DNA from 3 places in the Bacillus capparidis genome. Region 1 is predicted to be linked to each of the others. Evidence: riboswitches for the same ligand, from Rfam matches in the RefSeq annotation. Region 1 holds a riboswitch; each other region holds the start of a gene.
The links. A riboswitch is a leader RNA that binds a small molecule or an ion and turns the genes downstream of it on or off. The one in region 1 is predicted to bind S-adenosylmethionine.
Positions count from the first base shown of each region.

Region 2: another riboswitch for S-adenosylmethionine. It lies ahead of mtnK (S-methyl-5-thioribose kinase); the one in region 1 lies ahead of JOC74_RS00405 (bifunctional homocysteine S-methyltransferase/methylenetetrahydrofolate reductase).
Region 3: another riboswitch for S-adenosylmethionine. It lies ahead of JOC74_RS12675 (2,3-diketo-5-methylthiopentyl-1-phosphate enolase); the one in region 1 lies ahead of JOC74_RS00405 (bifunctional homocysteine S-methyltransferase/methylenetetrahydrofolate reductase).

Region 1 covers NZ_JAFDST010000001.1:77,076-87,990, forward strand. Annotated here, with positions in the region: gene JOC74_RS00390 (niacin permease NiaP) at 1-640, opposite strand, end outside; gene JOC74_RS00395 (N-acetylmuramoyl-L-alanine amidase family protein) at 912-1,592, shown strand; gene metH (methionine synthase) at 1,644-5,069, opposite strand; gene JOC74_RS00405 (bifunctional homocysteine S-methyltransferase/methylenetetrahydrofolate reductase) at 5,050-6,891, opposite strand; SAM riboswitch class I at 6,968-7,087, opposite strand; gene JOC74_RS00410 (YajQ family cyclic di-GMP-binding protein) at 7,157-7,648, opposite strand; gene JOC74_RS00415 (CvfB family protein) at 7,763-8,620, shown strand; gene JOC74_RS00420 (DegV family protein) at 8,845-9,699, opposite strand; gene JOC74_RS00425 (YitT family protein) at 9,839-10,678, shown strand; gene JOC74_RS00430 (BsuPI-related putative proteinase inhibitor) at 10,694-10,915, shown strand, end outside.
Region 2 covers NZ_JAFDST010000001.1:250,560-261,474, reverse strand. Annotated here, with positions in the region: gene JOC74_RS01320 (pyridoxal phosphate-dependent aminotransferase) at 1-355, opposite strand, end outside; gene JOC74_RS01315 (carbon-nitrogen family hydrolase) at 451-1,227, shown strand; SAM riboswitch class I at 1,297-1,444, shown strand; gene mtnK (S-methyl-5-thioribose kinase) at 1,531-2,715, shown strand; gene JOC74_RS23790 (hypothetical protein) at 2,987-3,109, opposite strand; gene JOC74_RS01305 (methylated-DNA--[protein]-cysteine S-methyltransferase) at 3,196-3,693, opposite strand; gene JOC74_RS01300 (PAS domain-containing sensor histidine kinase) at 3,690-5,900, opposite strand; gene JOC74_RS01295 (acyltransferase family protein) at 6,156-7,121, shown strand; gene ykzE (protein YkzE) at 7,144-7,332, opposite strand; gene ykzP (protein YkzP) at 7,334-7,480, opposite strand; gene JOC74_RS01280 (penicillin-binding transpeptidase domain-containing protein) at 7,609-9,621, opposite strand; gene JOC74_RS01275 (TrkH family potassium uptake protein) at 9,657-10,915, opposite strand, start outside.
Region 3 covers NZ_JAFDST010000002.1:1,108,349-1,119,263, reverse strand. Annotated here, with positions in the region: gene JOC74_RS12705 (DEAD/DEAH box helicase) at 1-605, shown strand, start outside; gene JOC74_RS12700 ((deoxy)nucleoside triphosphate pyrophosphohydrolase) at 626-1,021, opposite strand; gene JOC74_RS12695 (cytochrome c oxidase assembly protein) at 1,080-1,889, opposite strand; partial or broken gene JOC74_RS12690 (DUF2243 domain-containing protein) at 1,879-2,381, opposite strand; gene JOC74_RS12685 (Dabb family protein) at 2,513-2,836, opposite strand; partial or broken gene JOC74_RS12680 (GMP reductase) at 2,998-3,794, opposite strand; SAM riboswitch class I at 3,950-4,050, shown strand; gene JOC74_RS12675 (2,3-diketo-5-methylthiopentyl-1-phosphate enolase) at 4,150-5,373, shown strand; gene JOC74_RS12670 (2-hydroxy-3-keto-5-methylthiopentenyl-1-phosphate phosphatase) at 5,370-6,089, shown strand; gene JOC74_RS12665 (methylthioribulose 1-phosphate dehydratase) at 6,061-6,693, shown strand; gene mtnD (acireductone dioxygenase) at 6,706-7,236, shown strand; gene mtnK (S-methyl-5-thioribose kinase) at 7,259-8,542, shown strand; gene mtnA (S-methyl-5-thioribose-1-phosphate isomerase) at 8,499-9,566, shown strand; gene JOC74_RS12645 (ABC transporter permease) at 10,514-10,915, shown strand, end outside.

The sequences.
Region 1 (10,915 bases):
AAAAGACGACGCAGAACCAGACGATCCATAGCATGGTTGTTGAGCGCTTATATTGTTTTGACCATAGTAATGAAATATTTTTCATCCAACCGTTTTTCTTTTTCACATCAAGTGTTTCGTACTTCGGTGAATCCGGCAGGCCGATTCGTAAATATATGGCGTAAAGTGCAGGAATGGCCGTTAAAATAAGAGCTGTTTGCCATCCAAACGAAGGGATCACAAAATACGAAATCAAGGCGGCAATAAGCCAGCCAACTGCCCAAAAGCTTTCAAGCAAAACGACAATTCTGCCTCGTTTTTCAGGTGCCACTGACTCCGATACGAGCGTCGAAGCCACTGGGAGCTCTCCGCCAAGGCCCATTCCGATAAAGAAGCGCAAAATTAAAAATGCGCTAAGAGTCGTCGTTAGTGCAGACAATCCACTGCCAATCGAGAAAAATAAAAGAGTTATAATAAAGACGTGTTTCCTTCCGATCCGATCAGCAAGGATACCGAAAACGAAAGCGCCTACGGCCATTCCTATTGAATTGATACTGCCGATCCAGCTCATCTCCTGAGGGTTTAAATTCCACTCACTGTGCAATGCTGCTATGATAAACGACAGGATGCCAACGTCTATTGCGTCAAACATCCAGCCCATTCCGGCAATGCCGAGAAGCTTCCTCTCTGAAATTTGTTTGTTCTTCAAATAAGCCACCTCTGTTTCTTCATCATCTTACGCTAATTAAGTTTACACATGTCTTTACACCTTGTCATTAAAAAACGGTCAAAAGACTTAAAAAATGCTTAAATACACTAGGGGAATGCCAGAACAAAATCTGATCAAATTCATAGATTAGTAGTGATGGTAAAAGATTAAGTCATAGTTAAATAGGACAACCATCTAAATCAAGTAAGAGGAGGCATATCTAGTGAAGCTATTTATTGACCCTGGCCACGGAGGTACAGATAGTGGAGCTTCTGGAAATGGCTTGCTTGAGAAACATGTGAATCTTTCAATAGCGCAAAAGATTGCTGAGATATTGCGAATTGAATATGAAGGGGTAGATATACGCTTAAGTCGGACAGGCGATCAGACGGTTTCTTTGACAGCAAGAACCAATTCAGCCAATCTGTGGGGAGCGGATTTTTATTTATCTATCCACGTAAATTCTTTTAATGGATCTGCAGAAGGATATGAAGATTATATTCACACTAGTCTTTCCGATCAATCTGCTACAGCTGGCTATCAACGAATCATTCATGAAGAAGTGTTGAAGCAAAATGAACTAAGAGATCGCGGACGGAAAAAAGCAGATTTCCATGTACTTCGTGAAACAACAATGCCAGCGATTTTAACCGAAAACGGATTTATTTCGGACGAATCGGATGCGAATAAAATGAAAGACCCGGCATGGATTACACGAGTCGCAAGAGGGCACGTAAACGGATTGGCAAAAAGCTTTAGTCTGAAAAAAAAAGCTAGCAGTAACATATACCGCGTGATCATTGATGGAACTCAAATTGGTGCTTATCAGGATAAAGACAATGCGTTACAGGCGATTTCCGCTCGTTGGAATCAATTTGCTGCCGCGCGTATTGAACGCATATAATCGTAATATAGAAAAAAGCTGTCGCATCACTTGATGGGCAGCTTTTGGTATTTAATGTACATTGAAGTAACGCGCTTCGGGGTGAGAAACTACTATTGCCGACACAGAGGCCTCAGGTTCCATCATAAACCCTTCTGTTAATTGAACGCCGATTCCTTCCGGCTGAATGAGGCGGAAGAGCTTCGCCTGATCTTCAAGATCCGGACAGGCAGGGTACCCGAAGGAATACCGTTGTCCCTGATATTTCGCCTGGAATCTTTCTTCCATTGTGAAATCCGGAGAATCAGGGAAGCCCCAGCGGTCACGGATGATTTGATGCGTCCGCTCCGCCAAGCCTTCTGCAAGCTCTAGAGCGAGCGCTTGAACGACATGGCTTTTTAAATAGTCTCCCTGTGTTTTAAACTGATTAGCAATTTCTCTAATATGGCGTCCGGCTGTTACCGTGAAAAATGACACGTAGTCAATCTTATCCTTTGTATGCACATAATCGGAAATGCAACGGAACGGAAGCTTCTCTTGTCTCGGGAAATGGAACGTTTCAAGAATATCCTGTTGATTCCCAGGGTCGAGGATATGAAGATCATTCCCTTCACTATATGCTGGAAAGAATTGATAGACAACTTCAGGATCAAACCATTTTTTCTCTTTCCCCTCCTGCAGAAGCTCATCAATGATTTCTTTTAGCTGCATCGCTTTTGGATCTCTCTCAGCCAAAAGCCTCTTCACTTTTCCTTTTAATCCTAAGTGATGGCCGATCAGCATTTGTTCATTGACATACGGAACGATACTGGCAAGGTCGATGTTTTTTAAATAATGCCGTTTGCAATCTTCCGGAACAAAGACAGGAGCTTCAGATATAACGGCTCTCTTCTCAAGAAGCTTCACTGCTGTTTCTGATTGTTTTTTCTCTTGAACGGTTTCTGCCGGCGTTTCCTGCTGGCGTTTCTCCTCGATAAATCGGTCTAAGTCTGTTCGGAGATCATTGGCCAAGGCCAGTCCGTCCATCGCATCCTTTGCATAAAGAACTGGTCCAGTATAAGCAGGAGAGATTTTCATTTTCGTAAATTTCCTTGATAAGGCTGCACCTCCTACCATAATCGGCAGAGAAATATCAGCCTCATGGAGATCCTGTGCCGTAATGACCATTTGCTGGGCGGATTTGACAAGCAGCCCGGATAGCCCGATGATATCGGGATTTTCTTTGCGGACAGCTGCGATTAAATCTTGCGGAGTCACCTTAATGCCAAGATCTACAACCTTATAGCCGTTATTGCTTAGGATGATATCTACTAGGTTTTTGCCAATGTCATGAACATCGCCTTTGACGGTCGCAAGAATAATCTTGCCCTTTCCGCTCTCGTCTTTTTTCTCCATGTAGTTTTCCAAAAAAGAGACAGACGCTTTCATCACTTCAGCTGATTGCAGAACCTCGGCGACGATCAATTCATTATTGTTAAAGAGACGCCCAACCTCTGCCATGCCGGTCATCAAAGGTCCATTGATAATTTCAAGAGGAGTGCTGTATTTTGTTAACGCCTCCTCCAAATCCGGGATCAGCCCTTCTTTTGTCCCTTCAATGACGTATTCGGCCAAACGATCCTCAAGAGATAGTGACTGCTTTGGCTTTTTGTCAGCCTTCTTTTTGCCTCGATAAAACTCTGTGAAAGTGGCAAGGGTTTTGTCATCCGTCTGGAACAATAGCTTTTCCGCCATTTCAACCTCTTCTTTTGGTATGGAGGCAAATCGTTCAAGCTTTTCGGTATTAACAATGGCATAGTCAAGTCCCGCTTGCGTACAGTGGTACAAATAAACCGCGTTTAAGATTTCTCTTCCTACTGGCGGAAGACCGAATGAGACGTTGCTGACGCCAAGAATAGTCAAGCAATCGGGAAGCTTTTCTTTAATTAAACGAATGCCATTGACGGTTTCACTCGCAGAGCCGATGTACTGCTCATCTCCAGTTCCGACCGGGAAGACGAGCGGATCAAAAATAATGTCAGTGGACGGAATGCCGTATTTTTTTGTGAGCAGTTCATGCGAGCGAATCGCGATTTCCAGCTTCTTCTCAGCTGTGACGGCCATGCCTTCCTCATCTATCGTCCCTACAACAAGAGCTCCACCATATTTTTTGACTAGTGGCAATACCTCTTCAAACCGTTCTTCACCGTCTTCTAAGTTAATAGAATTAATAATTGCTTTTCCTTGCGTATATTTCAAGGCTACCTCAATCACAGCTTCATCTGTTGAATCAATGACAAAAGGAGCTTTAACTTTTTTCATCGCTTCTTTTATAAAGTTTTCCATATCCTCAGCTTCATCACGGTCGGGATCTGCCAAGCAGACATCCACGACATGGGCACCGTTTTTAATTTGCGCTCTTGCGATTTCTGAAGCTTCTTCAAACTTTTGTTCAGAAATGAGTCGCTTGAATTTTCTGGAGCCGATGACATTTGTCCGTTCTCCTACAAAGAGAGGGCGCATGCTTTCTTCGTAAAACAGTCCATCAATTCCGGAAACCGAATGAGGAAGCTTGTCTTTCGGGATCTCTCTAGGAGGAATAGCGGAAACTGCTTCGCGCAGCGCCTCGATATGTGCCGGCGTCGTTCCGCAGCAGCCGCCGATAATATTCAGCCAGCCTTGCTCGGCAAAGGCTTTAATTTTCTTCGCAAGAGAGGAAGGGGATTCATGATAATGCCCTTCTTCATCAGGCAGTCCGGCATTCGGATAACAGCTGACGTAGGATGACGAAAAGGAAGAAAGCGTCCGGAGATGATCGGTCATAAACTCCGGTCCCGTTGCACAATTTAATCCGACACTGATCGGCTTCATGTGCTGAAGGGAAATGTAGAATGCTTCAATATCTTGTCCTGCCAGAGTGGTACCCATCGGTTCTATCGTGCCGGATACCATTAAAGGCAATTGCTTGCCTGTATTCGCAAAGGCTTCCTGAATACCGATAAACCCAGCTTTCACATTCAGCATGTCCTGGCTTGTTTCCAGCAAAAGAAGGTCAGAGCCGCCGATTATCAAGCCTCTTGCTTGCTCTTCATAGTTGGCAACCAACTCGTCAAACGTTGTACCCCCGGTAACTGACAGTGTTTTAGTCGTAGGGCCCATAGCACCTACAACAAAACGAGGCCAGTCGGCAGTTGAGAATTTCTGTACAGCTTCTTTTGCCGACTCAGCTGCTTTTACGTTAATATCAAATGCTAAATGTCCGAGCTCATATTCATCTAATACAAGCTTCGTTGCCCCGAATGTATTTGTTTCAATCAAGTCAGCGCCAGCTGCTAAATAATCTTCATGAATAGACCTGATAACGTGGGGCGCAGTGATTGTTAAATATTCATTACAGCCCTCGTATTCTTCTCCGCCAAAATCATCTGGAGAAAGGTTGGCATCTTGAATCATTGTACCCATGGCACCGTCTAGAATGAGAATTCTCTTTTTTAGCTGATCATTGATGGTCGTGGACATGATGTATCTCCTTTTTCTTCTGGTGTATATAAGTCGTTAATTCTGACGTTAGATCGCTCCGTAAAAAGGGAGTAATTAAATAGATTCCGTTAAATAACTCACATGCTGTATCTAAAAGGGATTTTGCAATAGAAAGTCCTTCCTCTGCCTGTTTTTGCTTATCTTCTCCGGCAAACGCCATGGCCTCTCTGATTTCGTCGGAAAGTTTAATCCCCGGGATCTCATTATGAATAAATTCAGCATTTCTGCTGCTGGTCAGCGGCATGATGCCAATGTAAATCGGCGTTGTCAAATGCTTCGTTTCTTCATAGATTTTGTATAGCTGCTCTTCGGAATAAACGGGCTGTGAAATAAAATAATCAGCTCCGCATTCAATTTTTTTCTCCAATCGTTTAACTGCTTTATCAATATGGCGGACATTCGGATTAAACGCACCTGCAACAGAAAAGTTTGTCTTTTTCCCTAAAGGCTTACCCGAATAGGATACTCCCTCATTAAATTGCTTAATCAGTCTTATTAAATCAAAGGAAGTCAGATCATATACCGAGGTCGCTCCTGGAAAATCACCTATTTTTGATGGGTCTCCTGTGATGGCCAGGATGTCTTGAAGACCTAACGTATCAAGACCCATTAAATGGGACTGAAGTCCGATCAAATTTCTGTCTCGGCAAGTGATATGAACTAGCGATCTCATGTCAAGCTTCTGCTTTAATAGCGCCCCGCAGGCAACATTGCTGATTCTCGGAGTCGCTAGCGAGTTATCAGCCAACGTAAGTGCATCAATTCCGGCGGCTTGAAGCTCAGAAGCCGCATGCAGAAATTTTTCAAAATTAAGTTTTTTAGGAGGGTCAAGTTCCACGATAATTGTCCGCTTTTGCTTTGCAAGTTCGTCCAAGGAAGGCTCCTCGCGGATATCCTGAACATGGACGGGATCCGTTTTTTTGACCTTGACGCTTTTTTCGGTAACTGGATGCAATTGCTTGACGGCTTCTGACATTGCTTTGATGTGTGCAGGAGTCGTACCGCAGCAGCCGCCGATAATTCGCGCTCCTTGATTTCGAAATTTTAGCGCACTTTCGCCGAAATAATCCGTATCTGTTTCATAGACCAAGCGTCCTTCCTCTAATGCCGGTAAGCTGCTATTCGGATAAACAGCCAGATATGAATGCTTTGGCAGTGGGACCTCCTCAAGGGATTGAATCATGTGATAAGGTCCGAGACTGCAGTTCATACCCACTGAATCGGCTCCTAAACCTTCCAGTGAAGCAAGGGCATCGGCTAATGATGTACCGTCTTGAAGAACACCTTGTTCATGCATGCTCACATTGACAATGATCGGAAGGTCCGTTTCCTTTCTGGCGATCTTTAATACTTCCTGTGCTTCTTCCAGGTCGTAATACGTTTCTAATAGTAACCCATCAGGCTCTTCGTGAAGCAGAAGGTAGAGCTGTTCACGAAAGCTTCGTTTGATTTCTTCGAGCGTATGGGCACTTTTATTAAAAGTGCGGATACCGCCGATAGTACCGAGCACATATGCTTGCTCTGCAGCTGCCTTTGCGAGCTGAACAGCAGCTGCATTGATTTTTTTAATATCGTCTTCTAGACCATATCTGGATAGCTTTATATGATTTGCTCCGTACGTATTTGTTTGAATAATATCAGCTCCGGCATTAACATACGCTTGGTGAACGCCGCGAACTGCTTCAGGCTGAGAAATGTTTAATTCTTCGAAACACCGGTCAATTCCATAAGAATAAAGAAGTGTTCCCATCGCACCATCGGCGATTAAAATTTTCTTTTGCAAATCTTCGATCAGTCCCATAATTTCCTCCTCAAGTACGAACTATAAATAAAAAAAGTCTTCTGTTTGAAGAAGACTTTTGTTCGTTTCCGCTGTCTCCTTATCTTTCAAGCAAGTACGCTTGCTGGATTTAGCACCTTGGTCATGAATGAATTGAATCATTGCACCGGTTGCTGAAGCTTCACAGGGCCAGTCCCTCCGCTTCTCATGATAAGTTGTATGAATGATATGAAAAATAATAGTATTTTCAATTTACATGAAGTGAACGAAATAATCAACTAGTAATTTATCGGTAATTAATAAATTGGACATCAATAGGTAGGTCTGCTCCCTTGATTAAAGAGATAATTTGCTGAAGATCGTCTTTGTTTTTACCTATGACGCGGAGCTGATCGCCTTGAATCTGGGATTTTACTTTGATTCCGGAATTTTTAATCAGGTTATTAATTTTTTTCGCTTGCTCGCTGTCGATCCCTTGAACAAGTTTTCCACGTTGCCTGACCGTGCCCCCTGCGGCTTTTTCGCTTTTCGAATATTGAATATTTTTGGTCGGCACATTCTGCTTGATCAGCTTGTTCACCAATACATCCTTCAGCTGATCCATTTTAAATTCATCATCTGAAACCAACACTAGCTCGTCCTTTTCAAGTGTAATGTCACTTTTGCTTCCTTTAAAATCATATCGGTTGGCTACTTCCTTCATCGCATTTCCGATTGCATTTTGGACATCAGGTAAGTTTACCTTTGATACGATATCAAATGAACTCTCTTTTGCCATTTTCGGCCTCCTCGTCATTTATCTTATGAATTGATTATAGTAGAATAAAGTACAAACTTCCAACGTAGCTGGAGATAATATAAGATGATACAGGAAACAGAAAGGAAGAAACAAATGAAACCCGGTTTAAAGGTTACTTTAGAAATAGAGAAAAAAGCAGATTACGGATATTTTTTGACTGATGGAGAATCGACTATCCTGCTTCATAACAGCGAGATCATAGAGGATATTTCCGATCGTGAAGAGGTACTTGTGTATCTTTATGTTGATCATGAGGAACGATTGGCTGCAACAATGAAAATGCCGAAAATAACGGAAGAGGTTTACGATTGGGTCGAGGTTGTCGACGTAGTTTCAGGCAGAGGAGTCTATGTCGATGTCGGCCTGTCAAAGGATGCGTTAGTAGCGACAGAGCATTTGCCGCCTTTTGAAAGCATTTGGCCAAAAGCAGGCGATAAGCTGTATTGCATGATGAAAGTAACAAAATATGGACGCATGTTCGCAAAGCCTGCTCCTGAAGATGTCATAAAGGAGCTGTTTCAACCAGCTGATCAAAGCCTGATGAATAAAGAATTAACGGGCACGGTTTATCGATTAATCGCTTCAGGATCTTTTGTCATTTCTGAAGAGGGAATCAGGGGATTTATCCATCCATCCCAACGCAAGGAAGAGCCAAGGCTTGGCGAACAGCTTAAGGCGCGTGTGATTGCGATTAAGGACGATAGCTCTGTCAACTTATCTCTGCTGCCGAGGAAACAGGATTCGATGAGCACTGATGCAGAACAAATCATTTCCTATTTGAGAACGAGAAATGGAGCTATGCCTTTTTCAGATAAAAGTGACCCGGAAGATATCAAAGAACGATTTCAGATGAGCAAAGGTGCTTTCAAACGTGCGTTAGGTCATTTGATGAAGCAGGGTAAAGTGCGTCAAGAGGGAAGCTGGACTTACGAAATAACAAAAGAAAAATAATAAGAAGAATACAGGCTGGATGCTAAGTTTCTTCGTCTTTTTCTAGAAAAAACTGCAGCGCTAATAACCTGGAGAGATCGCACAAATTAAAATCTAAAGAAACGACAAAAGTACATCAAAGTAAACATGAAAGAGATAATTTTATATCTCAACTAAAAAAGCCGGCTCATTAATCTAAGCCGGCTTCTTCTATTTCACATGTAAGGCAGAAGAAGACTTTCTGTCTATTCTTTTCCTGCAAAAAATATGGCAAGCGTACCGGGACCTGAGTGGGCTCCGATTGCGGCACCAATCATACTAATGACGATCTCTTTAGGTTGAAAAGCTTCTTCGATCAGCTCTTTCACCTCATTTGCCAGCTCAATGTCGTCGCCGTGGCTGATTCCGATTCTTTGTTCGCTTAAATTTACGCCTCTTGCTTCTATCAGTTCAATCATGCGTTTTACTAATTTTTTTCGTCCCCTGATTTTTTCTAACGGAACAAGCTTTCCATCCTTCATGTGCAAAAGTGGCTTAATGCTAAGCAGGCCACCGACAAAGGCTGAAGTTTTGCTTATACGTCCGCCTCTTGCTAAATAGGTTAAATCGTCAACTGTAAAAATATATTGAAGACTTTCACAATAGTTCTTTACAGACTCTTCAACTTCCTGTATTGTATTTCCGGTGCTAATAAGCTCCTGAGCATACATAACGGCTAATCCACAGCCTAATGAGGCGCCTTTTGAGTCAATAATCTTCAGATCGAAATCAGGATATTCTTCTAAGACTTCATTTTTCATCATAACCGCCGTGTCGTATGTACCAGAGAGTCCGGAAGAAAATGCGATATATATTGAGGGTTCCGCGGTTTTCGCGAGTTCTGTAAAGGTTTCCTTCAGAAAATTTGGAGATGCCTGAGAGGTTTTGGGGGATTTTCCGTTTCTCATCGCTTCGTAAATCTCGCCAGGCCGAATTGTGATTAAATCGTCATATTCATTTTCATCAAGGTTGACTCTTAATGGAATAAATGTAATGTTATTTTCATCATAGTAACTTTTTGGCAGATCAGCTCCGCTGTCAGCAAGCAGTCGAATCGTCATGTGAATGGATCCCTTCTTTCTATAACATAAATGAGCATTCATTCATTGTAACTATATCACACTTTTTTACTTTTCGTATTCAAACCTATGTAAGAAGGGTAAACCTAACATATAGGAATAATTTTTTTGGAGGAAACAAATGAAAGAGGAAATAAAAAAATTCGTCATCGTATGTATAGGAGCACTATTAAACGCAATTGGACTTAACCTTTTTTTAATCCCTGCTAATGTGTATGCGAGCGGCTTTACAGGTGTGGCCCAGCTGTTGTCAGGAGTACTTGACGCACACTCGCCGATATATATATCAACCGGGATCCTGCTCTTTCTATTAAATATCCCCGTCGGTATATTAGGTTGGCTGAAAGTAGGGAAATCATTCACTCTCAATAGTATTTTGAGTGTTGCGCTTACTTCAGTATTTTTGACGATTCTTCCTGAGACGAGATTTTCCGAAGATATTTTGTTAAATGCCGTATTCGGAGGAGTGATTTCCGCGATTGGGATTGGAATGACCTTGAAATACGGAGCCTCAACAGGAGGTCTTGATATCGTGGCGATGATTCTTGCCAAATGGAAGGACAAGCCCGTTGGAACCTATTTCTTTATCCTAAATGCAATCATTATTTTGATGGCTGGTGCATTAAATGGGGCAGAAAAAGCATTATATACATTAGTCACGCTTTACGTAACGACACGGGTAATCGATTCTATCCATACAAGACATGAAAAGCTGACCGTCATGATCGTCACAAAAAAAGCAGATTTGCTTACAAAAGCAATTTATAGCCGTATGAAGCGTGGAATTACGAACGTACCTGCAAAAGGGGCATTTACAAACGAAGAAAAAGATATGATGATAATAGTAATCACAAGATACGAGCTCTATTATTTGGAGAAAATAATTAACGAGATCGATCCTGAAGCTTTCACTAACATCGTTCAAACGACAGGGGTATTGGGACTGTTTAACAAGGATTAATCAGGGGGTCATGCGATGAAATGGTTTGCTGTACTAGTCTTTTCAATGTTACTGCTTGGAGCTTGTGATCAAAAGGAAACTCCCCAATCTGACAAGGAGGTATCAGGTGAAGTGGAACAAAATGATCTGGCATTGTCGATTGAAGCAGTACCGAAAAACGGTGAAGTAGAATTTATTATGGCTCTAAAGAATAACAGGAATGAGGATGTTGAATTTACATTTAACACCGGGCAGCGA
Region 2 (10,915 bases), 170 kb from region 1:
CACCTGGATTCAGAAGGCATAAGGGCAATTCAACCAGCCCCCCCTTCCCGCCAAACAGTATAGCAACCTCCGTGTCTGGATCGAGAGTAACACCGTATTCTCTACTATAAAATTCACAAACGGCTTCTTTCAAGGCTTGGCTTCCACGAAATGAAGAGTACTTGTGATGTACAGGCTTCCGAACAGCTTCTTCCATTGCCTCGACAATATGCTGTGGAGTGGGCTGATCGGGATTTCCTTGCCCTAAATTAATGACATCAACACCTTCATTTATTTTTTTAGCCGCTTTCTGTACGAGTGCAGCAAAGAATTGATCAGGAAGCTGCTTTAAAAGGGTGGACTGTTCAAAATTCATTTTTCTGTCACCTACTATAAAAAATTCTTGAAATGATTCTAAGTTATCATTTATTGTATAAACAAAATGTAAAGCAATTTTCGGGAAGGAGCAAGATAAAATTGAAAATCGCATGTCTCCAATTTGATATTTCTTTTGGAAATCCCGCAGAAAATTATCAAAAAGCAGAAAGGTTTATTAAAAAAGCCAGCGATGCAGATGTGGTTATACTGCCTGAACTGTGGACAACGGGCTATGATTTATCAAGGCTTGATGAAATCGGCGATGAAAATGGCAAGTATACTAAACAGTGGCTGTCAGACATTGCCCGCACCTACGAAGTGAATATTGTCGCCGGTTCGGTAGCAGTGAAAAAAAATGACGGTATTTACAATACGATGTACATTGTCGGGAAAAACGGAGATATGTTAAGTGAATATAGCAAAGTCCACTTATTTAAATTAATGGACGAGCATCAATATTTAGCAGCAGGTTCGAAGGAAAACACATTTGCTTTGGAAGGCATTCAAGCTTGCGGAGTCATATGCTATGACATTCGATTTCCTGAATGGATCAGAAAGCACACAGAAAACGGGGCTTCTTTACTATTTGTTTCAGCCGAGTGGCCAGCTCCAAGGCTCGATCATTGGAAAGCCCTTCTAATAGCCAGAGCGATCGAGAACCAGTGTTTTGTCGCTGCATGCAACTGTTCCGGGAGCAACCCTGATAATCAATTTGCTGGCCACAGCATGATTATTGATCCGTGGGGGAAAATTATCGCCGAAGCTTCTGACGGTGAAGAAATCATTTCAGCGGAGCTTGAGCTTGGAATCAGCGAAAAGATTCGGGCGCAAATTCCGATCTTTTCCGACAGAAGAACAGAATTATACTAAGGCTAAAAAACAATTGACAAACATGTTACACCTTGGTACATTCTAAACAGTCGACAAAATAATATATTTCTCTTATCGAGAGTCGGGCGAGGGATTGGCCTTTTGACCCCGACAGCAACCGACCGTAATTCCATTGCGAAATGGGGCGCAGCATGATTCAAGCGCCTATGCAGGGCACGGTGCTAATTCCATCAGACTTATTTCTGAGAGATAAGAGAGGCAAACCTGTTATTTTACTTGCAAAGCCTCTTTCTCAGAATGGGAAAGAGGCTTTTATATGTTTACTGGAGGGAGAAACGTACTATGGCAACTACAAAAACACCTGCGTATGAAACGCTTACTGTGAGTTCCGGCGCAGCACTCGCCGTCAAGCTTGGACTTTTTTCAGGAAAAAGCACAATTACCTGTCAAGAAATCGGAAACAGAAATCGAAACCGGGTTTTTCGAGTGAGAGATCAAGAAAATAATAGAAGCATTATTATTAAACAGGTTGTCCCATTCGGCCAACTTTTCGGCGAAAGCTTGCCGTTACGAGCAAACAGAGCCAGAATCGAAAGCAGTGCATTGATTCGGCAGGCAGAGCATGTCCCGCACCTCGTTCCGAAAATTTATTATTCGGATACCACACTTGCCGTAATCGTGATGGAGGATTTATCCCACTTATCCATATTGCGAAAGGGGCTGATTGAAGGCAAAACCTATCCGCTCTTCTCAGAGCACGTTGGAGAATTTCTTGGGAAGACGCTATTCTACAATTCGGCTTATTTTCTTGATCCGCAAGTCAAAAATGAATTGGAGAAGCAATTTTCGAATCCCGATCTGTGCGCAATTACCGAAAAACTATTGTTTACTGACCCCTTTTTCGCTAGTAATTCGAATGAATTTGAAGAAGAACTGCGAACCATTGTTAAAGGTTTTCGGGATGACTCCTCGCTTCTTGATGAAGCATCTAAACTAAGGAATACATTTACTAGTAAAACAGAATCTCTTATCCATGGAGATCTACATACTGGAAGCATTTTTTCTAATCAACATGTAACGAAAATTATCGATCCTGAATTTGCTTTTTTCGGACCGATCGGTTTTGATATCGGAAAAATTATTGCTGATTTGTTGATCCATACAATGTCTCATGATGATGAGAAAAGCTCACTGTTACATCACATTATTACTGTGTGGACCGTTTTCAGCAATACATTTAAAGAGGCTTTCCGCAAAGACTGCCGCGAGCTGTATAAAACGAAAATCAATATTCAAGATCTGTTATACCAAATTTTTGCAGACGCAGCTGGCTTTGCCGGATGTGAATTAATCCGCTACTCAATTGGAGCCGCTCAAGATTCTGATATAAATCCAGTCCCAATTGTCAATCGAATCGAAAGAAAATCCTTGGCCATTCGTTTTGGACTGCTACTCATTAAAGAACGTGAAAATTTACAAGATGCAGAAGGCATGATAACTTTGCTCACCCAGTTAGAACACGAGTGATGCTTCTTACTCTGCAATAAAGTTCATCTTTAATCAGTGGGATAAGTATTTAGCCTTTACACATGACATCCAACACTGATTGTTAAATGATCTGATCCAAAATTTACTGGCAGATAATCCCCACCTGCTTCAAAAGTTAAGGTGGGAGTCTTCTTGCCCGTTCCTGCAGGATAAAAATAAGGACGTTTCCGAGTCTCACTTGTTTAGGCAGAGCCCATCACATCTAGTATTTTTCAGCCTAGAATTTGATCGTATATCCATTATAGAAAAGCTATGCATCGTATTTTTGCATATGCATTTGGATAATCATATCCTTTTGTTCAATTGTAAGAACGTGTAACTTACTTAATAAGATAGCATAGCCTGCTATTTTGGATGGTCTTCCTGTTTTCATATAGACCCTCCTTTTTCACAAGACCAACTTTTTTGACTTAATTAAATAATATGTCTTGCGTAAAAAAACGGAACATGCCATTTGAATTATTTTTCCTTAAACAAAATGTTTTCATGCTTTAGCAATATCGCTTTTTGATCTGTTTTTTGGCCGGCGTACCCGGTAAGAGACGAATTTTTTCCGATCACCCGGTGGCAAGGAACAAACACAGGTAGCTGATTGCATTTGTTTGCTTGGCCGATTGCTCTCACGGCAGCCGGCTTGCCAATTTGCAGAGCAATATCCGAGTAGCTTCTGGATTCACCGTAAGGGATTAAGCTGAGAGCCTCCCATACGTTTTCTTGAAATGGCGTTCCTTTTTGTTTGATAGGCACTGTAAAATTTGTACGTATCCCATCAAAGTACTCCTGCAACTGGAAAATCGCTTGTTGTAAAAGCTCCGTTTCCTTAAAGCGTATCTCTATACCTTTGTTTAGCAGCTTATCAAGCTGGGCTTGATCCAACAGCAAATGACTGATATACCCGTCAGTTTCAAGGATCGATACTTGTCCAATCGGAAGATCAACTTTCATTCCATAGATCACTTGATACTCTCCTCTTCGACTTTTTGCCTGATCGGCAAGGTTAAATAGAAGCTTGTTCCTTTTCCTTCTTCACTTTCTACTTCTATTTTCCCTTGATGCTCTTTCATAATCTTATAGCTGACCATAAGACCAAGTCCTGTCCCTCTTTCCTTCGTTGTATAAAAGGGTTCTCCCAATCGCTTTAATTTATCTTCACTGATTCCGCTGCCTTCATCCGTCATAGAAATACATATATGATGATCATCAACAGACTTAATCGCCACGTATATATTTCCACCAGAAGGCATGACTTCAATCGCATTTTTTAAAATATTTATAAAGACCTGTTTTAATTGATTTGGTTCGCAGTATATGTCGGCGATCTCTTCATAGACGTCAAGATGGATTTGTACATTGCTCATGTTTGCTTGGGCATGCAGGAGTTCAATTGTATCTCTCATAATTTGCGTTACGTTTCGTTCTTCATACATAATGGCCTGGGGCTTAGCAAGAATTAGGAATTCCGTAATGATAGATTCGATTCGTTTCAGCTCAGAGGTGATGACGTTAAAATATAGTGTATAGTCCCCTTCGATACTGCTTTTCAACAGCTGGATAAATCCTTTTAAAGCAGTCATCGGATTCCTTATTTCATGAGCGATGCCTGCAGCCAGCTCGCCAACAACGTGCAGCGTATCCGACTTCCTCAGCCGCTCCTCAAGCTCTTTTCTTTCAGTAATATCCCTGAATAAGGCAAGATTCATATTATGAATAATGTTTCTCTTATAGGAAAATTCCAATATCTGATCTTCCTCTTGCTTTAAAATGATCGGAAGCTCGTTATTCTTCTCGCTGAGCGATATGACCCGATCTGCCGATGCAGCGTGCTCAACCTCGTATTTTGAGATTAAATCAGTAATTCTGGATTCCTTTATCTTTTGCAGCGGAAGATTTAAAATTTCACCCGCGACAGGATTGGCATCGATAATTTCATTATTATTGTTAAAAAGCAAAAAGCCATCCATTGCACCATTGAACACTTTTCTGAATTTCAGTTCATTTTCTCTTAGTTCCTTTTCCATCCTTTTACGGTCGCTTACATTTCGCAGAACGGTTAAGTGATGATCTTCAAATATTATTTTTTTCGACGTAAATTCGAGTTCTTTGTATTGCCCATTTGGCATATAAAATTGAAGCTCAGCCCTTAACTCGTTTTTTTGCTTGTATTGCTTTAAAACCGTTTCGAATTTGGGGTCGTTTTTGTCGATAAAGTCTAGAAACTTGCTCTGTAAAAGCTGTTCCATCGGAAGTTCAAAAATTTTACAAGCAGAAGCGTTAGCTTCAATAATTTGTCCATTATTTTTCCAAATAATTATCGCATCCATCGCATTTTGAAATACTTCTCGAAAGCGTTCCTCGCTTTTTAAGAGCTGAATTTCCATGTTCCTTTTTTCCGTTATATCTCTCATAATCGACATATAAAAACCGCTGATAATATTTGAGGTAATAGTGAATTCAAACAGCTTTTGATCACCGGAAATAAGAGTAACCGGCAGCTCTCCTTTTGCGCGTCCCTTCGCATCTAGCGTTTCCCATATTTTTTTTAATTTTTTCTTAAATGGCTCTCTTATAAAAAGATCAAGTTTCAGCTTTGACAATTCCTTCTTGTCAATTTGAAAGCTTTGACAAAACGAACGATTTGCATCAATAAAATTTCCTTGCTTGTCAAAGATAACAATTCCATCAACAGCGCGTAAAAATAAATCCTTAAATAGCTGTTCATTAATAGACCTCTCGCGCTCAAGAATCTTTTTTGAAGAAATATCCCGCAAAGATGCAAATGACCATTCCTCACCGTCAATTTTTTTCAATAGCATTTCAAGATGCTTTGTCGTTCCGTTATCCAGTTTTACACAAACATCCTTTTTTATATGTCCTTTCTCATTAAAGCGCTTTAAATCCAGCTTACTTTTAGAAAGGCTGGGCAGAAAATCGTAGATAGACCTGTTAATCAGCTTGTCTTTTTTTATCTGCATCAATTGAGAGGCAGCTTCATTGGCGTGAATAATAGTTAGCTTATGATCGAACATAAACATCGCATCCCAAGCATGTTCAAACATAATCCGCTGCATTGCCAATTGTTCTTTTAGACTTTTATTCTCAGCGCTTTTTTTTGCAAGCTCTTCTTTTAATTTTAAGGAATCATTATAGTCAAGTGTTTCATTCATCCACTTTACACTCCCTCTTCTTTACCTATCCTCCCTTTAATTCTACAATAACCAGCAACTTCCTTCACAGTTTCTGAACAATTGAAACATTTCATCCACCTAAAATTCGTTAGTTTACGATAACTTTCTTTACTTTTCTTTTAAAACAAAGTAACATTTCCTGGTTTTCCATTTAAAAAAAGAACCGACTCCCTTTATCATTCACTAGATATGAGGGAATAAGGTTTGATCATATTCTCGAAAAAGGTGGTTATGATGGAGAAAAACAGAGAACCCTACTTTGACAATGCAAAATTCCTTCTCGTCTTTCTTGTCGTTTTTGGACATATTATACAATCTTATATAAGCAGCAATGAATTCATGCTTAACATCTATAAATTTGTTTATACCTTTCATATGCCGGCGTTCATACTCGTTTCTGGCTATTTTTCAAAAGGGTTTAATCGTCACGGGTATATAAAAAAAATTACGTACAAACTCATTTTCCCATATTTAATTTTTCAAGCCATCTATACAATTTACAACCATTTCATCCAAGACTCAAAAATCAAATTAAATCCTTTTGATCCCGAGTGGTCGCTCTGGTTTTTAATCAGCTTATTTTGCTGGAACTTGCTTTTGTTTCTTTTTACAAAAATCCCGCCAAAGCTGGCATTCACTGTATCATTAGTGATAGCTCTGACTGTAGGTTATGTTGATTTCGTCAATCATGTTTTAAGCTTATCTAGGACACTCGTGTTTTTCCCAATCTTTTTAGCTGGGTATTATCTAAAGAAAGAACACTTCGATAAAATTCGTACCATGAAATCGAAGCTCACTTCTATCGCAATGCTCACAGTCGTTTTTATTTGCTGCTTATTGATACAGTTTGATTATACTTGGCTGTTTGGCTCAAAACCGTATTCATATTTCGGTGAACCAGGCGTTATTAGCCTGGTTGAGCGGCTAGGGTTTTACTGTTTAACTTTCGTTGCGACATTCAGCTTTCTTGCTATCATTCCCGAGAAAAAATATTTCTTTACTCGGTGGGGCACACGAACCCTATATGTATACCTGCTTCATGGCTTTGCGATTAAATTTTTTCGCCACAGCAGCACGATGGAATGGCTCCATAATTACGAAAGCTTGTTGATGGTTACCTTACTTGCAGCTGTACTTACATGCTTCTTGTCAACAACATTCGTGAAAAAATTGGCTGAGCCAGTCATTGAGTTAAAATAATTTCTACAAAAAACGGCCGGAATTACCGGCCGTTTTGTTTATCCTTACAATCGCTCTTTTTCTTATCCTTCAGCTTCCCTACTTGAATCAACTCAAAAAACTTTCCTGCATGAACATCTCCCAGTTCATGGGAATATTCTTCCTCGAGAATTTTGGGATTCATTTTTTTCTTATGGTTTTCAATGTCTTTGCTTTTATGATTTTTGCCCATGTTACTCCCCTTGTCTGCCGTGTTTTGAGTTTCGGTTTGCAGGATTGGTTTCATGGTGAACTTGAGTCAAATACGAATCTTTCCCCATACTTTCTTTCGGCGTTTGATTATTTTTTAATGCTTCATCTCTTGCTGCTTTTCTCTTCAATGTGCTTCCTCCCTTTTGTAGTTGTTTGTTTCTTTTGAAAATGCATTGGTCTCCTCCTCTTTCTCATAGGTTCACCATTTTTACTGCCTTTCACTTCTATAAAGAAATGGAAAAAACACTGAATTCCATCAGTGTTTTTCCGTGAACAATGCTTTTCCTTTTTTTACAACGTAGGAGCTTCCGCCCTTTTTAGAAACATCTTGAACCATCATCGTAACCAAAAGGTCTTCATTTTTATAATCATAGGCTACAAACCAGCCGTTTTCTTTCCCGTTTTCGTCATCCTGGCTTGCTTTTAATTCCGCCGTTCCAGTTTTCCCTGCTATCGTCAGTTTTTTATTAACGGGTTTATAAGCTGAACCACGCGGATCCTCGACTACTCCTTTTAAGCCTTCAGTAATATATGAAGCCCCGTCCTTAGAAACGACTCCTTCATGCCAAGCATTTGGACTTTGGCCTTCTTTTTTCAGCAAATAAGGTTTAATCATATTTCCTTCATTAACAAATGAAGTATAAGCAGCAGCCAGGTGAATCGGTGACATTAGCATTTGCCCTTGCCCGTATCCGCTATCCGCAAGCATGATCTCATTTTTAATTCCTTCGTTGGCTATCGTAGACTTTTGTGTCGTAAATTCATAGCCAAGCTCTTCTTCAAAACCAAAGGATTTCAGCCCTTCAACAAATTGATCGGTTCCTGTATCTAAAGCAGTTTGCGCAAAATAAATATTGTCGGATGTTATCAAAGCATTGACAAGATTCACTTGATTCAAAGCGTCTGATACCCTTGTAACACGGTATCCGCCCCATGATGAATCTTTTTGCCACTGTTTGCCGTTTATCGACTTAGCCTCCTGCGGATTTAGCTTTCCTGAGGCAATCCCGATTGCTGCTGTGATCGGTTTAATTGTCGATCCAGGAGCATATGTTTTATTAAATTTGGCTGAAAAAGGCATATCAGGGTTTTGGATCAGTCGGTCCCACTCATCAGGAGCCCACCCAAAAAGAAAACCATTTGGATCATAGGACGGTGTACTTGCAAGAGCAAGCGTTTCACCTGTTTTTGGTTCAAGTACAACCGCTGCACCCGTATCGCCCTTTAGTTGCTCATATGCTTCGGTTTGTTTATCAATATCGATCGTTAATTGGATGTCCTTTCCGTCCTCTTTGCCTGAAGATGCGATCATTTCATTAGATTCGGGAATTTTGATCGTCCAGCCTGTTTTACCCCGAAGATCTTTTTCGTACAAGCTTTCTAAACCAACAACACCAATTAATGATGAAGGACTATAACCTTCTTTCTCTTTTTCAGCCAGCTCTTCATTCGTAATTCCTCGTATGTAGCCTGTTAATTGTGCAGCTTGTTCTCCATATGGATAATATCTTGACTCTGTCTCTTTTTTCATTACCCCAGGCAATTGTGTCAGTTTTTCCACAAGCCCTGCCTGATCAGGTTTTAGTTTTTTTATCGGAACGTATGAATCGTCGGTTACCCAATTCGCTGCAAGAAGGGTTTCAATACTTTCACTGGTCATTTTGAGCTCTTTGCTTAACTCGGTAATCACTTTTTCTTTTTCGGAACCCAATTGTCCCGGGACGACGCCGATTTCATTTACTGTTGCATTGATCGCGAGCGGCTGCCCATTCCGGTCAAAAATTTGGCCGCGTTTCGGTTCATTCGCCGCGATTTGAATTGTTTCGCCTTCATTAAGCTGGGAGAACAGGAAGGAAGGATTCCAATTGAGCTTCCATTGATTTTTGTCGTCAGTTTTTTCTTGTACTAATTCAGCTTCGCCTTGAAAAGAAACAGGTCCCGCTATTGTGTTCATTGATACTTCATAAGGAATTTTTTCTGTCGTCCCTTGCTTGCCTTGCTTTTCCTCGTCTTCCTGCTTTGCTATTTTTACTTTTAGATCTTTTGCACCTATATCTTCATAAATCTTTTCATATCTTTCGACAAACTGATCCTTTGAAATGGACTTTTGTGCATTTGCTGATAGCTTTCCGTACATATTGGAAAATTCCTGTTTATTCCATTGATTAACAAACTCCTCCATGCTTTGATCAGGTGTCTGTTCGTTTGTACATCCATTTGACAGCAACAATCCCATTATAAGTAATAGCAGTAAATTGAGCTTTCGCATGACATCTTCCCCTTTTGTCTCTTTCGTCTAATTAACTATCCGATAATCACCCGTTCCTTAGGATAATGATAATCGGCTTCGACTACTTTCCTTCCAATCAAATACAACATTGTTAAGATACCAATTCTTCCAATAAACATGATAATCATCAGCACACATTTTCCGAAAGGAGTTAAATCAGGCGTAATTCCGATTGATAAACCAGTTGTACCAAAGGCTGAGCATACTTCAAATAGAACGGCGACGAATGAATGCTTCTCTGTAATTGTCAAAAGAAGTGTAGAAGCAAAAACGAGCAGTATCGCCATCATTGTAACGACTAACGATTTTAACAGGTCTTCCTGATAAAGCTCCCGTTTGAAAATTTTAACAGATTTGTTCCCTCTTGCAAAATGAAACAACGCCAGCAAATTAAGAGCAAACGTCGTTGTCCTTATACCGCCTCCAACAGAACTGGGAGATGCACCGACAAACATTAAGGCACAGATAAATAGCAGTGTTTGTTCCGAAAATTGGCTGATATCAATCGTCGTAAGCCCTCCGCTCCTCGTTGCAACGGATTGAAATAACGAATAAAAAAGGATTTCATGCCATGACATTCCTGAAAATGAGAATCGTGCTTCCAAGGCAAATATCCCCATTGCGCCGCCGGTAACTAAGAAAAAAAACGTAATGGTTGTCAACTTCGAAAAAAGGCTAAAGCGAGTTCTTTGATTCCTTGAAAACAAAAAATTCTTCACTTCAACTAAAACAGGAAAACCAATGGCACCCAAAATAATCAAAATCATGGTAATCAACTGGACAAAATAGTCATCTTTAAAAGGAACCATCGAGTCACCGGTAATATCAAATCCTCCATTGGTAGTTGCACTAATACTCGCGAAGAAGCCGTGTAAAAAAGCCTCCTTCGCATCATAGTAGGTCAAAAAATAAAGACTAAGGATCAGGCCGCCAATAAATTCAATTAATAGGATGAGCATTAATACCTGTTTTATCAATTTTACGATCCCAGATAAATGGGATTGATTATGCTCGGCCATAATAAGCATTCGTTCTTTCAGGCCAATTCGCTTTCCGACTATGATCCAGACTAAGGTACCTAGCGTCATAATACCAATTCCGCCCAACTGCAGCACTAGGGCTAAAATAAAGTACCCCGCTGTGCTAAAGGTTTCGGCTGTATTTACTACTGTTAAGCCGGTCACACTTACCGCACTTACCGCAGTAAACAGTCCGTCAACAAATGACCATTGAACGCCTCCCTTATGTGCAACAGGCAAACTGAGTAAAACGA
Region 3 (10,915 bases), on a different contig from region 1:
TATTTACGAATAGTAGCGGTATTCTAAAGAAGACTCGAGCCTTTCCGCAATTGCTAGAGAAGAAAGAATATAGAGATTACATCGAAGATATCGTGAATTATGGGATTTTCCGCTATGAAAAAGAATATAAACAGGAATACTATGGTGTTCCGCATTTTAAACTGTACGAACAATATCAAATGACCGACGCTGCATTGCTTTCCAACTACCGAAAAATTCACACAGCCTTTCGAGGTTCAGGGTTGCTAACAAATGGAAATGATTTTTTCCTATTTATCGACTTGCACAAGGAAGAGGATATTAAAGAAAGCATTAATTACAATGATCAATTCCTTGATGAACAAACCTTTCAATGGGAGACGCCAAATAGTACAGCTCAATCATCTGAAAGAGGAAAGAATATAATTCATAATAAACAACGGGGAATTAACCTTCACTTGTTTGTCAGGAAGTACAAGGAAATTGATAAAAAAACGCAGCCATATATTTATATTGGGAAAGGCGATACTGTTCATTATGAAGGAGAAAAGCCAATTACTACCCAAATCAAATTGGAGAACGAAGTCCCGGCAAATTTGTATATCGAATTCACTGAAAAAGTATAGTCTTCTCAATTAAGAAAAGACTATTTTTCCGATATTAATTGTTTTACAGCAGGAACGTCAGCTGGTGCCCACTTTAACGAATCAAGGTTCTCTCTTTTCAACCAAATTAATTTTGAATGTTCACTACGAATCGGCGTTCCTTTGACAATGCTGCATTTAATAGCAATTAGGTTGATAATAAACGTATCATATTCATGGACATTTTCATTCAGTATTTCTTTCGTTTCGATTTGACACTGCAATTCCTCGTTTATTTCTCTTACTAAAGCGGAGAAGATATCTTCATCTGCCTCCACTTTGCCACCAGGAAATTCCCACATGTTTGGAATCTTCATTTCCGGAGATCTTAGTGCACAGAGAATTTCTTCTTGATCATTTTCAATAACAGCTGCAACTACTTTGACTACTTTTTTCAATGTTATCCCTCCATTTGTAATGATAGCATGTTTGAGAGGGTGATTCTTGATTTATTATCTATTCAGTCAAGGCTTTCTCATCGGGCAAAACTGACCGCAGCCTCACACTCCTATACCATTGAAAACAAAGAACAATGATCAATACAAGGTCTACAGCATCTCCCCCATAATACATAATCATTGCACCTTGATCAGCTTGCTCTCTCGAAACACCGCTAGGCGGATAGGCATAGATCATTTTCGAGAGAATGCTGTGGCCGGCTAACGCAATGATTAGGACAACTGCCCTGTACATAAAACTGTGGCGATATGGGTCTGGATCAATCGAGAGAATGGAAGAGGTAAAGACGTATCCCACCAAAAATATATGGATATGAACCAGGATATGGACAAGGGTATTCTGGTTCATTACTGCGTATAACTCAGTCATATATAGAACCCATAGTCCGCCGATATTCAAAACTGTAGCTGTAATGGGATCAGTCAGGATGCCAACGGGTCTGCTTTTTAATAGTTTGGACAGGCGTCTTGCCGCTGTAATTGGAATTGCCCGAAGAATGAGTGTCATAGGGGCAGCTAAAACGAGCAGAAGCGGCGCCAGCATGCCGAGCAATAAATGTCCGATCATATGTGCGGTGAAATCCATATGTGCTTTTTGTACCAACGGGCCAATTACGCTGGCTGCTACGCAGATGATGCCTGTACTCCAAAGCAGGTAGCGGTGCAGCGGCCATTTTTTGTATCGGCGGTTGGATACGATTCTCGCAATAAAATAAAGTACGATTAATAAGAAGAAGGCAACAGCCAGGACTGGCTCAATTAAAGCTTGATCGCTTGAATGAGTGTGATGGACGTGTTCACTGTTCATTATAAGAACCTCTCTTTATCTGCACAGGCCGCTTATTCGAGAGGGAATTGAGGATTGCTCCAATAACGATCATAATAATAGCGGTAACATTCCAAACAATATCGTAAGGAACCACATTTACATAATAGCGGATTTGGTGAAGCCCCATGAGCTTGTGCTGGATGATGCCGTCATAAAGCTGGAACACACCAGCGCCAAGAAACATACCGCCAATCCATCTTTTGCGAAAAAATGATTTCTGCGGCGGAGATCGGCCACCATGAAGAGTGATCCGACCGTTGCAAACCAGCTGAAGGCGTGAAATAATCCATCGGAAACTAGACCAATTGCCGTTGTCGATTTATCGTAGAAATGATGCCAATGCAACAGCTGATGAAAAACCATTTCGTCGAAAAAGGCGATAAGTCCAAGACCAAAGAGAATGCCAGACCAGAGATTGCGTGACTGGTATTTCGGTTCATCTTTCTCATTTGTTTTCCTGGCAGCCATCATATCCTCCCCTTGTCGTTTTTTCTTTTTTCTATATGTATGGTTTCCTCATTTTAGTAGGTGTAAACTGTATCCAACTACGTTTGCATGATTCGATTAAGTAGTGTGAGGAATTCATCCTGCTGCATGTTTCGTTAAAGTTGCTGTATCGGATCAATCCGTTTTGGGTAGTCAACAACAATGATATTTTCTATTATTCCTTTATTGGTTGCTAAAAAATCCTGATGCTCAGGGTGCTTTAAGTAATCACGGCTCGCTTGCAAACTCTCAAAGGTCACTCTCATGCTGACTGTATAGCCATGGATATGCTGCGTTTCTTCGGTTGAGTTGACGCCTGCACTTAGATCAATAATGCCGGGGATTTTGTCTTTAAACTTTAACAGCTGATGGACCAACTCTGACTTTTCCGCAGATGTTAAATCCGATTGAAATTTAAAGATGATGAGATGTTCGTACATGGATGTTTCCACCTTTAGTTCGAGATGCTTGTACTCAGAAACAGAATGAATATAAAACTAGTTTCTTTTCATGGTATTCCCTTTCGTTTTTTTAAATAAACGATATGTTGAATCTATGAAAAAAGGCGAGCAAGCACCAAAGCACTCACTCACCTTCCAATCTAATACACCTTATCTCCATTAAAAATCGAATTCTTCACAATCACATAATCAACATTTCGAATCGCATCCAGCTTATTGCCACCAGCATAAGAAATAGAGGATTGAAGGTCTTGCTCCATTTCTGTCAATACGTCCTGCAGCGATCCTTTATACTCAACATACATTTTCTTTCCTTCTACATTTTTCCGTTCACCTTTTTGAAATTAAGAGGCGGAGCCAAAGTATTCTTTGTAGAGCTTTCCGTCAATCTCGACGGTTTCTCCCGGTGACTCTTCGTAACCGGCAAACAGGGATCCGATCATGACCATCGTCGCTCCGAACCGGATTGATTTTGCGATATCTCCGTGGGTGCGGATGCCGCCGTCGGCGATAATCGGTTTGCTTGCCGCCTTGGCGCACCAGCGCAGAGCCGCCAGTTGCCAGCCGCCGGTACCGAATCCGGTTTTGATTTTTGTGATGCAGACCTTACCAGGCCCAATCCCAACTTTTGTTGCATCCGCTCCTGCGTTTTCCAGTTCTCTTACCGCTTCCGGAGTCCCGGCGTTTCTGGCAATTACGAAGCTGTATTCTTCCTCTTTCACGCCGACACTGATCGAAGCGAATAATCCTTTTTCGTGCATCTCTTTAATGAATACGGTACGTTTTTCCGGTTCAAATCGGTGCATGACATAAAAGTAACCATTTCCGCTAAGGTAATGGCGATTTTTTCATCAATAATTGTTTGCATATTTGCAGGTACGACAGGAAGCTTAAATTTTCGTCCGCCGAAGGTGACTGAAGTGTTTAATTTCGTTCGTCCTTAGGTGCTATACACCATTTATCAAATCAGGTCAAAGGTTTTTGCTTTTTATCATTTTTATCGTCCGAATGAAAGTTAATTAAAAAACAATATTGACACTGAATAAAGAACATGTCATAATCCAAGTAAATTTATATGAATGATAAAAAATATTCTTATCAAGAGCAGGCGGAGGGACTAGCCCGATGAAGCCCGGCAACCGACTCATGAGCACGGTGCTAAATCTTGCAACAGAAATGTTGAGTGATGAGAAGTTGTTTTTTCGAAAACCTCTTCTTATGTGGAAGAGGTTTTTTCATTATACAGGAAATGACTTTCAGTAATGCTGAAATGAAAGGAGGCGTTGGCAATTATGGCAGAAGTAATTGCTGTTTATCAATTGGCTGCTGAGCCAGAAAAGCTGGAAAAGAAAGCGGAGGATATTGCCCTTGGATTAACGGTCGGCTCCTGGACCAACCTTCCTCTGTTAGAGCAGGAGCAATTAAAGAAACATAAAGGCCGTGTGGTCGAAATAAAAGAAATCGGTGAAACATTGCCTTCTGGGAAGAAACTTTCGGAAATACATATTGCGTTTCCAAGTGATAATTTTTCAAATGATTTACCGGCGATTTTAACGACAACCTTCGGGAAATTATCGCTTGATGGTGAAATTAAGCTGCTCGATTTAAAGCTTGATCCGGAGCTTGAAAACGATTTTCCCGGCCCTCGTTTTGGGATAAAAGGGATTCGCGAGAAATTAGGCATCTATGACAGACCGCTCGTAATGAGCATTTTTAAAGGGATCATTGGGCGAAATATGGAGTATTTGCTGGGTCAATTGCGGGAACAGGCCTTGGGCGGGATTGATATTGTGAAGGATGATGAGATCCTGTTTGATAATGACCTGACCCCATTTGAACAACGGATTTCAGAAGGGAAGAAGGTTCTCGACCAGGTGTACGAGGAAACCGGGCATCGGACCTTATATGCTGTCAATTTAACAGGGCGGACTTTTGATTTAAAAGAGAAAGCAAGAAGAGCGAAAGAGCTGGGTGCGGATCTTCTTTTGTTTAATGTTTTCACTTATGGTCTTGATGTGTTGCAAGCCTTGAGGGAAGACGAGGAAATCGCCCTTCCGATTATGGCTCATCCTGCCTTTAGCGGCGCGCTGGCTTCTTCTGAAAAATTTGGCCTTTCCCATCACCTGCTTCTCGGGAAATTGTTAAGACTTGCGGGAGCGGATTTGTCGCTGTTTCCTTCACCATATGGCAGTGTTGCGCTAGAGAAGGATAAGGTCTTGGCGTTAAAGGAGGAGCTAATTAAAGAGTCTACACTATCATCTGTCTTTCCAGTCCCGTCTGCAGGGATTCATCCCGGACTTGTCCCTCTGCTCGTGCAAGATTTCGGCAATGATTGTGTCATTAATGCGGGCGGCGGAGTTCATGGACATCCGCAGGGAGCCAGAGGAGGCGGGAGAGCATTCCGTCAAGCTGTCGACCTCGTTCTATCCGGAAAATCACTGGCCGATGCACCGCCTGATTCCGAGCTTCAAGAGGCGATCAAGCTTTGGGGATGGAAGGAAGAGGTTCAGCGGTGAGTAAGCCCATCATCTTTTGCGACTTTGACGGAACTGTAACGAAGAAAGACAACATTGTAAACATCATGAGGCAATTCGCCCCGCCGGAATGGGAGAAATGGAAGGATGACGTGTTATCTCGGAGCGTGAGCATTCAAGAGGGAGTCGGAAATATGTTTGCACTTCTGCCCTCTTCCTTACAACAGGAGATTACGAGATTTGTTTTAGAGAATGCTGTCATACGTGAAGGCTTTAGCGAGTTTGTCCAGTTTACAAAAGAACAGCGAATTCCTCTCTATATCGTCAGCGGGGGAATGGACTTTTTCGTAAACCCTATGCTTGAAGGCTTTGATTTAATTTCTGGGGTGTTTTGTAATGAAGCGGATTTCAGTGAAGACAAGATAAAGATTCATTGGCCCCACAAGTGTGATGAGAAATGTTCGAATCAAAATTGCGGATGCTGCAAGCCGGCCATTATTCGGAACATATCCAAGGATGATACATATGTGATTGTCATTGGCGATTCGGTTACTGACTTGGAAGCAGCAAAATGCGCGGACACGGTGATTGCGAGAGATTATTTAGCTGAAAAATGCGAAGAACAATCGATTCCTTATCGGGCGTTTGAAACGTTTTATGATTGTATAACTGTTTTAGAAGGCTTGCTGCAAAGAGATCAAAATACTATCGATGAAGTAGGTGAACCAAATGAGTTACGTTTTAACTCGACATCATGAGCTTGCCGAGATCAAGGAGGAGCTGGCAGAACGTGATTGGTTTATGGGGACGAGCGGCAATTTGGCCATCAAAGTCCAGGATGACCCTTTACAATTTCTCGTGACAGCGAGCGGCAAGGATAAACGGAAAAAAACAAAAGAGGATTTTTTGCTTGTCGATCAGAACGGCGATCCTGTTGGCAGCACCAACGTAAAGCCATCGTTTGAAACGCTGCTTCATTGCGAAATATACAAGAAAACTGCTGCCGGCTGCAGTCTTCATGTCCATACGGTGGCCAACAATGTCATTTCTGAGCTGTATGGCGATGAAGGGAAAATTGTTTTCCAAGGACAAGAGCTCATAAAGGCTTTTGGTTATTGGGAAGAGGATGCCGAGTTAACGATTCCGATCATTCACAACTATGCACATATTCCTAGATTAGCAGAAACCCTTTCATCCTTTGTCAACGACGACAAAGGAGCGGTTCTTATTCGAAACCACGGAATTACCGCTTGGGGAAAAGACGGTTTTGAAGCGAAAAAAATCCTCGAAGCATGCGAGTTTTTATTTCAATACCAGGTCACATTGCTGCAAACAAAAGCTGGCCGGGCAATCAAAATATAAGGAGGAAATAACATGACAACGATTCGTATTCAAGAAACAAACGAAGTAATTGAAAACCAAGAGGAAGTCATTGAATTTTTGCAGGAGCAAGGCGTGATTTATGAGGAGTGGGATATCGAAAAGTTACCTGAACGTCTGCAAGAAAAATTTCTATTAGACGAAGATGAAAAGCAAGAAATCATCAATGCATTTGAAGATGAAATCAAAGATATTTCAGCAAGACGAGGATATGAGGCGTGGGATGTGATCTCGCTTGCTGAGCATACTCCGAACCTTGAAGAATTGCTGAAGAATTTCCAGCGTGAGCACCATCATACAGACGATGAAGTCCGCTTTATCGTCAGCGGACACGGAGCTTTCGTTATTCAAGGGAAAAACGGACAATTTTTTGAGGTGCATTTAAACCCAGGAGACCTTATTTCAGTCCCAGTCGGAGTGCGCCACTATTTCACGTTAGCAGAGGATCGTAAAGTCGTTGCTATCCGTATCTTTGTGACAGCAGAAGGCTGGGTGCCTGTATACGAAGCAGAGAATGCTAAGTAAAGAGATACAGGAGGGGAATGCTTTGAAGGATTTTACATCTGCTTATTTTACGATGAATGAACAGGATGCCCTGGAATATATCAAACAAAAGGGCGGTTTCTTTGGGGAGAATGCAGATCTCCATTGCCAGGAAATTGGTGATGGAAACCTGAATTATGTATTTCGAGTCGTGGATCGAAAGAGTGATCAGTCCATTATTTTGAAGCAGGCGGGACCGGTAGCGCGTATTTCCGACCAATTTAAAGTGTCGCCGGATCGAAATCGGATTGAAAGTGACATTTTAACGCTTTACGGAGAGCTTGCTCCTGATTTCGTCCCGGTATTCTATTCCTATGATCCGATCATGAATTGCTGCCTCATGGAGGATTTGTCTGATCATGAAATTTTGCGATCGGCCCTTTTAAACCATAAGAAGTTCCCTTTATTTGCGGAGCATATCACGACGTTCCTAGCAAACACGCTGCTGCTCACGTCAGATGTCGTGCAGGAGCATAAGGCGAAAAAGGAATTAGTCAAAAAGTTCACGAATCCGGAGCTTTGCGAAATAAGCGAGGATTTGGTTTACACTGAACCATTTTACGATTGCGAGCAAAACGATGTATTTGAAGGGACTCGCGAGTTTGTTCGCGAAACGATCTGGAACGACCATCAATTAAAATTTGAAACGGCGAAGCTGAAGTTTGATTTTATGACAAAGGCACAGTCGTTGCTTCATGGTGACCTTCATACAGGATCGATTTTTATTAAAGAAGATTCGACAAAAGTGATTGATCCGGAGTTTGCTTTTTACGGTCCGGCTGGATATGATGTCGGCAATTTGATTGCGAATTTGATATTCGCTTATGTCAATGCAGCTTTTACGATAGAAGACGATAAGGAAAGAGCGGATTATTTAAGCTACTTGGAACAAACGATCAAAGATGTCATTGAACTGTTTCAGGAAAAATTTCTGCAGCTGTGGGATGAAAAAGCGACAGAGCAAACAGCTGTTTTGCCTGGCTTTAAAGAAATTTATTTAGATGCCATCATCGAAGATGCCGTAGCTGTAACAGGGCTTGAGCTGTGCAGAAGAATTATCGGAATCGCTCATGTCAAAGATATGACATCAATTGCCGAGCAGTCAGACCGTGTCACAGCAGAGAAAATTTGCTTAACAGCAGGGAAAGCCTTTATTCTTAAGCGGTCTGAGATTCGAACGGGAAACGATTTTTTCAATCGATTACGTGATAGCGTCCGCCTGTATAAGGAAGGAGTAAGCAGCCATGACAACACCAGTAGCGGCGATTCAATCCGTGCAGCTCGATGATGAACAGAATGCGCTTATTTTATTAGACCAAACACTTTTGCCAAATGAAAAAGTCTTTTTGCAGCTGACCACGGTGGAAGAAATTTGGGACGCCATTTACCGGCTGAAGGTTCGGGGAGCGCCTGCGATTGGAATTGCCGCAGCATATGGAGTTTATTTAGGAACAAAGCAATCAAATGCTGCAACATTTTCTGAATTATCTGCGGATTTTCAAGCAGTAAAGCAATATCTTGCATCTTCGCGTCCAACGGCTGTGAATTTGTTCTGGGCATTAAATCGAATGGAAGAACGGTTAAAAAAAGAAGCGGAAAAAAGCGTACAGGAGATAAAGGATGCGCTAAGGGATGAAGCGGAAAGCATTCGATTGGAAGATGAGAAAATTTGCTACTCAATAGGCGAGCATGCCCTTTCCTTGCTTCAGCCTGGCTGGGGACTTTTAACTCATTGCAATGCGGGAACAATAGCCACGGCTAAGTACGGTACAGCGCTTGCGCCGATTTATTTAGGACAGGAGCAGGGGTATGATTTTCAAGTATTCGCGGATGAAACGAGGCCGCTTCTCCAAGGGGCGCGGCTAACCGCTTGGGAACTGCAGGAGGCTGGTGTCGACGTCACTTTAATTTGTGACAATATGGCCTCGCATGTCATGAAAGAAGGAAAGGTGCAGGCCGTTCTAACCGGATGTGACCGGGTAGCTGCTAATGGCGATACTGCCAATAAAATCGGTACCTCCGGCTTGGCTGTATTGGCAAAGCATTACGGAATTCCGTTTTATATATGCGCTCCATTATCGACGATCGATTTCGAATGTAAAACAGGAGAGGACATCCCCATCGAGCTGCGAAAGCCGGAAGAAATCACGACAACGTGGTACGAAAAGCCGATGGCTCCTGAAAATGTGAAGGCTTATAATCCTGCGTTTGACATTACGGACCATGAGCTGATTACGGGAATCGTCACAGAAAAAGGAATTGCCTATCCTCCGTATCAAGAAAGTTTGGCTTATTTGCGTACGAAGGATTGATAGTGGGAGAATTATACTGGTTAAACAATAGTATTTAATATAAATTAAAGTGGCGAAGCACCTGCTCCGCCGTTTTTTTCGTTAACAGAACTGTTATTTCCGATGGTTATCAATTAACGAAAAAGTTTCTCCATGAATCACACTTCGTACATGGTCCGTTTTAAGAAAGTCATGTGGAAAGCACTTTTGAAGTCCCTAGATCCCAAACCCTCTCCAAACGTCATCGTTTCAAGAGCGAGCCCCGACACTCGTAATCCACTGTTCCCTAATAACTTATATCTCATATTTTATATTGCTGGACAGAACAATCTTATATCGATAATTTTTTCTATCAGATAAAGTATTGCCAAAATCAGGTTTGCTGTGATAGGATAAATTTCAATAAAACATATTATTCACACCTGTTAAGTATGAATTTCAATTTGGTAAGAGCAATTATGAGTGATTAGCTTTGTAAATAATATCAAATGGCCAATTATTCTTGGACCTGAAGCAAACAATCCAATCTAGTGTAAAAAGCGGAAGAATAGGGATATACATGTTTTGGGGTTTCAGAGCACCATCCATGTGTTATCTATTTTAACACTAGAGTCGAGTCGATCCTTGCATTGGAAAAGCATTAGATGGACCTCTTTTATCCACGATGCGTTACAGTGCGGTACCGCGAATAACTAAAAAGACTTCGAAGATCAATGGAGATAGCTGAATATAGAAGTTCCTTTTTTTTATAATAAATTGTTAATTTTTTCTATCTTGGTTAAGTGGTAGGCGTAACAGAGGAAGGTTTAAATATCTTGAAAAAGGGCTAGAAAAGTTTAGGGAGTAGGGGAAGTATAGGTTAAATCATATTTTTTAGATGTGAATAAAGGGTTTTAGAGATATTTTGATTATACTCCACTCAAGTTTTAGATGAACAATTACAAGTTTGGGAAACGGAGATGCTAATGATGCAAAGATTACTAGTAAACAGAGGTATTACCGCATGTATCGTATTACTAGGTTCCTTGTTTTTAGTTTTTTCTATTAATTATTTTTTGCCCAGTGATGTAGTCGATCAGTTGTTAGCTGAAAATGGATCTAATCCAGAAATAGCCGAAAATCTTCGAAAAGAGCTTGGATTAGATTTACCGTTTCATGTGCAATTTTTTAATTATATAACGAACTTGTTTCAAGGCGATTTTGGTCAGTCCATCATAAATGGTGAGCCCGTTATTGAGAAAATTTTTGCTCAACTTCCGGCAACGATCATGTTAACGATAGCAAGTGCTGCCATTGCCATCTTTATAGGAGTTACGTTAGGAGTTTTAGCTGCTATTCATCATAATAGCCTTATTGATTATATGGCGAGA